2 linked regions of the Rhodopseudomonas boonkerdii genome follow. The protein of the gene in region 2 interacts with the protein of the main gene of each other region in a pairwise test. Links are inferred from orthologs where the notes say so. Each region holds a gene or a part of one and is shown on either strand. Other genes may lie near its edges.

Region 1 (3,113 bases), 1.1 Mb from region 2 along the record:
TGACGATGATCCATCCCGGCGTGCTGAAATATTTTCGCGAGATCGGGGCTGTGAAGTAGCTCTTACTTCTTGATCAACCCGCATGCCGGGTCCGGTGGGCCGAAGGCATCCTCGCCGGAGATTTTGGCGAGTATCTTGTAGTAGTCCCACGGATACTTCGACTCTTCCGGCGATTTCACCTGCACCAGCATCAGGTCGTGTACCATCAGCCCGTCCTCGCGCAGTTTGCCGTTGCGTGCGAAGAAGTCCTCGATCGGCTTCTCGCGCATCTTGGCAGCCACCTTCAGAGGATCGTCGGTGCCGGCCTCCTTGATGGCGTTGAGATAGACCATAGTGGAGGAATAGACGCCGGCCTGCCACATGGTAGGCATGCGCTTCGTCTTGTCGAAAAAGCGCTTCGACCATGCGCGCGTCTTGTCGTCCATGTCCCAATAGAACGACGTCGTCAGCAGTAGGCCCTGTGCGGTCTGCAGGCCGAGCGAGTCGATGTCGGTGATCAGCGCCAGCAACGCGGCCATCTGTTGTCCGCCCTTGAATACGCCGAATTCGCCGGCGGTCTTGATCTCGTTGATATTGTTCGGCGGGCCGCCGGCGATGCCGATGATCTTCGCCTTTGAGGCTTGCGCCTGCAGCACGAAGGAGGAGAGGTCGGACGCGCCGAAGGGCGGACGCACGGAGCCGATCACCTTGCCGCCGGTCTTCGTCACGACCGCTGCCGCATCGCGCTTCAGCGCATGCCCGAAGGCAAAATCGTCGGTGATGAAGAACCATGTGTCGCCGCCGCGCTTCACGACTTCCTGCGCGGTACCGACGGCAAGGGCGCGGGTATCGAACACCCATTGCATCGTGTAGGGCGAGCAGAACTTGCCGTGGAAATCAGCCGCGCCGGTGGAATGGGTGATGAAGAGACGCTTGCGGTCGTTGGCGACATTCTGCACGGCAAGGCCGACGGCGGAGACGGGCACATCGACGATGATGTCGACCTGATCGACATCGTACCAGCGCCGCGCCAGCGAGGCGCCGACATCGGGCTTGAGCTGATGGTCGCCGACGATCACGCTGATCGGCTTGCCGAGCACGCTGCCGCCAAAGTCCTCCACGGCCATTTGCGCAGCCGTGACGGATCCCTGACCGGAGGGCGTGGCCGCCGGACCGTTCATGTCGGTGAGCACGCCGATCTTGACGACGTCGTCGGAGATTTGCGCTGATGCGGTGGAGGTGAAAAGGGCAAAGGCGAGCGACGAGATCACGGACAGGCAGGTGCCGCGCATGAAAATCCTCCCGATTTAGCGCGGCACTTGCGACCGCGTATTGGAAGGAAGCTTAGGTCAGCCCTTGTCGTCTAGCAATGCGAGGCGTTCGGCCTCGATGAGGTCATCGGCCGTGTTGGCATTGAAGAAGGGATCGAGGGGGGCGGTCGGCCAGTCGACTTTGGCGAGCCTATAGCGCGCCATGAAACGGCTGACCTGGCGGAGTTGTTCATTCATCAGCGCATGTCGCAGATCATGGCGCAATGCAACGTCCCATAGTCCGACGACAGGGTGAGTTTGTCCGGCCGAGGCGGCCACCGCCAGCTCCGCATCTTCGTCGCTCCGTGCACGATGCAAACTTGCAGCGAGATCGCGCGGCAGGAACGGGCAATCGCCCGGCGCGCTGAGCATCCACCTGATGTCAGGCCGATGCTGCGCTGTCCAGTCGAGCCCTGCAAGAACGCCGGCAAGAGGGCCGGGAAAATCCGTAATGCTGTCAGCGACGACCGGAAGGCCGAATACCGCAAACCGGGTCGTATCGCCATTGGCGTTAAGCACGAGCGCGTCGCATTGCGGCGCGATACGATCGATGACGCGGGCCATCATGCTGCGGCCGGCGATGACGCGCATTGGCTTGTCGCCACCGCCCATACGGCGGGCGAGACCGCCGGCAAGCACAAGGCCAAGCGTGAACTCACGATCCTTCATCGTCATAAGCCTGCATATGACATTTGGCGTCGTCGGGATATATAACCCGCCGCATCACCCGGAACCTATGTGTGGCCGTAACCAAGCTCGATCTCACCGGACTGAAATGCCCGCTGCCTGCGTTGATGACGCGCAAGGCAATGAAGATGCTTGCGGTCGGTGAATATATCGAAGTGCGCTGCACGGACCCCATGGCAGTGATCGATATTCCAGTGCTGGTGCAGCAGATCGGCGACCGCATCGACTGCTCGGAGCGATCCGGCGATGTGATGATATTCGTCATTCAAAAAATGAATGCTGCGATAGCAAATGATGATTGAGTCCCTGGTATACCACTGAGATAATTGAGAAATTTCGTAGATTGATACTTTTTCCCTATCGACTCCGGCGCCGGTCTTTGGTCCTGTCCCCAACAGCTGACGCGCGAGAATCTGTCGTCTGCACGCAGCCGGGGAATGAATTGACGACGCGACTGTTTCGTTAACGCAGGGCAGCTCAGAAGGGCTGACTGCTGGGGAGAATTTTAATGACAACTGTTGGCAATGCCGGAAGTCTGTCTGGCGCAAGGCCAGGTTTGTTAGATCGCGAGCGCATTATCGCGACGGCAGGATTCAATCGCTGGCTGGTGCCGCCGGCGGCGCTTTGCATTCATCTTTGCATTGGCATGGCCTATGGCTTCAGCGTGTTCTGGCTGCCGCTGTCGCAGGCAATCCCCAATCCAGCATCGAAGGAAGTTTGCGACGGCATGTCGCTGATGACCGAATTGTTCACCACCAGTTGTAACTGGAAGGTCGCCAGCCTCGGCTGGATGTACACCCTCTTCTTCGTGTTGCTCGGTGTTTCCGCTGCCATCTGGGGCGGCTGGCTGGAGCGCGTCGGTCCGCGCAAGGCTGCCTTTGTCTCGGCGCTGTGCTGGTGTGGCGGTCTCGTGCTCGGCTCCATCGGCATCTATACGCATCAACTGTGGCTGCTGTGGATCGGCTCGGGCGTGATCGGCGGTGTCGGTCTTGGTCTCGGCTACATCTCGCCGGTGTCCACCCTGGTGAAGTGGTTCCCGGATCGCCGCGGCATGGCGACGGGCATGGCCATCATGGGCTTCGGCGGCGGCGCGATGATCGGTTCGCCGCTTGCCAACATGCTCATGAACTATTTCAA
Region 2 (3,207 bases):
GCGTGCTGGTGCGCGCCGTGATCGTGTCCCGTAGCGACCGGCGCGGGCGCTGACGTCGCAGCTGGCGCCTCGGCCTTCTTCTCATAGACCTCGGCCTGCTGGATCAGCCTCACGGTGCCAACCATCTGCACGGCCGTGGTAGCCGCACCAGCAACGACTCCGGCGAGCACTGCCGAGAACACGATCGAACGAAAAACGGACATGGGTCTTCAGCGGACGCTGTCAGTCGCGGGGATTAATGGCAGGGAAAGGCGTTGGCATGGCGCACGTCATGCGCCGCATTGTGGACCGCGCTGATATGCGAGAAGCCGACCACGCCGACAATGAACAGCCCGAGCGCCATGGCGAGAACGGCCTGCACGACGGCATTAACGTCGGTGGTGGCAGTGGAGAGCTGGGCGGTCTGGGTCTGCTGCATGGGATTCCTCGTCAGTTACCGATCAGTTTAACGACTTTGTTCCGGCGATGCGACCGCCAATTTTGCCATGGCCCGGGCGAGATCCCGGCTGGTCAGATGCAGATTGGTGCCGGACGCGAGCCGCGCATGGGCAATCTTGCCGTGAGCCGCCAAATGGAACGCGGCTTCCTGGTCCTGGAAAAACGCTGCGCAATCGCCCGGCGTCGGCATGCGCTTCAGCAGGGTCCGGAAAGCATGGCGGTGCACCATGCAGACGCCATCGTGCCCCTCCGGACGGAACGACAACGCGTCCACGTCACTGCGCCAGCGCAATGAGCTGCCGGTGGGCAAGTCGTATCCATCGGTCATGCCCCCTTGGTAACGATTTCAGCTACGATCCCCAAGCCCCACCGGGACAGCCGACGCTTGCCTCCCCCGCCCGCTTCGCTAAGACGGGCATCCACAAGAATCTCGGAGATCCGCCGATGGCCCTGATGCCCTTCACCGACGCCATGGCTGCGGTCCTGGAAGGCGCCGGCGCGCTACCCGAGGAGATGGTCGCGCTGGAGGACGCATTTCACCGCGTGCTGGCGCGTGACGTCGCCTCGCTGCGCACGCAGCCGCCGGAGGCCATGTCGGCCATGGACGGCTATGCCGTGCGCGCAACCGATGCGACACTCGGCGCCAAGCTGAAAGTGATCGGCGAGATTGCCGCCGGCAAGCCCTTCGATCGCGCCCTTGCCGCCGGTGAAGCTGCGCGGATCTTCACGGGTGGCGTGGTCCCCGCCGGCGCCGATGGCATCGTCATCCAGGAAGACACGACGCGTGACGGTGGCATCGTCATCGTCAACGAAGCCGCCACTGCCGGCAGACATATCCGCCCCGCCGGGGTGGATTTCAGCCAAGGCGATATATTGCTGCGCGCCGGGACTCGCCTTTCCGACCGCGATCTGGCCCTCGCTGCCGGCATGAATCACCCAACGGTGCCCGTGCATCGCCGTCCCGTCGTTGCCATGCTCGCCACCGGCGACGAATTGGTGATGCCGGGCGCCACGCCTGGCCCCGGCCAGATTGTGCTCTCCAATGGCTTCGCCTTGCGCGCGCTGGCACGGGCGGAAGGCGCCGAGGTGGTCGATCTCGGCATCGCCCGCGACACGCTGGAAGCGACGACCGCGGCAATCCAGCGTGCGATCGATCTCAAAGTGGATGTCCTCATCACCACCGGCGGCGCGTCCGTTGGCGACCACGATCTCGTGCAGCAATCGCTGGTCGAGGCCGGCGTTGACATGTCGTTCTGGAAGATCGCCATGCGGCCGGGCAAGCCAATGATGCACGGCCGCCGCGGTGCCATGTGGGTGATCGGCCTGCCCGGCAATCCCGTTTCGTCGTATGTCTGCGGCTTCCTGTTCATGGTGCCGCTGCTGCGCGCGCTGTCCGGCCGCAGCGAAGTCCAGCATCATCGTGAGGCTGCCGTGCTCGGCCGCGATCTCGCCGCCAACGACCAACGCGAGGATTATCTGCGCACACGCCTCGCATGGCGGGATGGCCGGCTGGTGGCGACGCCGGTGACGAAACAGGACTCCTCGCTGCTCGGCAATCTCGCTATCGCTGAAGGCTTGCTGGTCCGCCCGCCTCATGCCGAGGCTGCCAGGACTGGCGATCCCTGTGAAATCATTCGTCTTCCGACTTAGCGGAATACCGCGAACCGACACGATCCTCGGGCGGACCTGATCACGCATCGCCTTTCGCAAACTTCGCTTGCCCTCAGTCACCAAGTTGTCACGTAACGCGGCGACAGAGAGCACAGACAACACATTCGGTGCCGTTCATGGATTACTTCAAGCGCTTCAACTTCCTCTTCGCCATGCCGACGTTTGACGCCGACGATCTCGAGGGCGTTCGCCTCAATCAGATTGTTGAGGAAATCGAGAAATCGGGCTTCGAGGTGGTGAAAGCGCGCAAGCTGGAAGACGCCGCCATCGCGGTGCAGACTGACGCCGCCATCGGCTGCATGGTCGTCGACTGGGGCAAGAAGGGCCTCGAGGGCAAGACCGCCGCGCTGATCAACCTCATGCGCCGTCGCGGCCTCGATTTCCCGATCATGCTCCTGATCCGCCGCCAGCGCTTCGAGGATATCCCGGTCGAGGTGCTCGACTTCATCGACGGCTATATCTTCCTGTCGGAGGAAACCCCGCCCTTCATCGCCAAGAACCTGATCAGCCGCCTCAAGCAATATGCGGAGACGCTGAAGACGCCGTTCTTCGGCGCTCTCGTCGATTATGCCGAGGAAGGCAACCAGCTCTGGACCTGCCCGGGGCACAATGGCGGCGTATTCTACAGCCGCAGCCCGATCGGCCGTGTCTTCATGGAGCATCTCGGCGAAGCCGTGTTCCGCGACGACCTCGACAATTCCGTACTCGACCTCGGCGACCTCCTTACCCACGAAGGTCCCGCCCTTCAGGCCCAGAAAGAAGCCGCGCAGATTTTCGGCGCGGAGAAGACCTACTTCGTCCTCAACGGCACTTCGACCTCCAACAAGGTCGCGCTCTCTGCGCTGGTGACCGATGGCGATCTCGTGCTGTTCGACCGCAATAATCACAAAGCCGCACTGCATGGCGCGCTGATGATCTCCGGTGGCACGCCGATCTATGTGCCGACCGTGCGCAATCCCTGGGGCCTGATCGGCCCGATGGACTGGAATGCCTTCAGCGAAGAATCCCTGCGCGAGCGTATCCGTACCAATCCGCTGGTCACCGACAAAGATGCCTGGAAGCGCGAGCGTCCGTTCCGCGTCGCCGTCATCGAGCAGT

What was found.
Region 1: the proteins of E0H22_RS13070 (region 2) and mobA interact in binary tests that used the Escherichia coli proteins (3 or more experiments, as listed by UniProt). The link is inferred for Rhodopseudomonas boonkerdii from one-to-one orthologs.

Annotation. Positions count from the first base shown.
Region 1 is NZ_CP036537.1:1,723,153-1,726,265, forward strand. Bases 147-2,936 are described here. They hold mobA (molybdenum cofactor guanylyltransferase MobA), read right to left. Parts: upstream 1,965-2,936; coding sequence 1,329-1,964; downstream 147-1,328. Other genes in these bases: E0H22_RS08070 (ABC transporter substrate-binding protein), read right to left, coding at 147-1,271; E0H22_RS08080 (sulfurtransferase TusA family protein), read left to right, coding at 2,030-2,278; E0H22_RS08085 (OFA family MFS transporter), read left to right, coding at 2,485-2,936. Outside these bases: E0H22_RS08065 (TAXI family TRAP transporter solute-binding subunit), read left to right, coding at 1-59; more of E0H22_RS08070, read right to left, coding at 63-146; more of E0H22_RS08085, read left to right, coding at 2,937-3,113. UniProt on the Escherichia coli protein: Transfers a GMP moiety from GTP to Mo-molybdopterin (Mo-MPT) cofactor (Moco or molybdenum cofactor) to form Mo-molybdopterin guanine dinucleotide (Mo-MGD) cofactor.
Region 2 is NZ_CP036537.1:2,819,507-2,822,713, reverse strand. Bases 102-2,985 are described here. They hold E0H22_RS13070 (molybdopterin molybdotransferase MoeA), read left to right. Parts: upstream 102-882; coding sequence 883-2,088; downstream 2,089-2,985. Other genes in these bases: E0H22_RS13065 (Orn/Lys/Arg family decarboxylase), read left to right, coding at 2,226-2,985; E0H22_RS13075 (hypothetical protein), read right to left, coding at 446-766; E0H22_RS13080 (CbtB domain-containing protein), read right to left, coding at 236-418; E0H22_RS13085 (CbtA family protein), read right to left, coding at 102-203. In the rest of the region: more of E0H22_RS13085, read right to left, coding at 1-101; more of E0H22_RS13065, read left to right, coding at 2,986-3,207. UniProt on the Escherichia coli protein: Catalyzes the insertion of molybdate into adenylated molybdopterin with the concomitant release of AMP.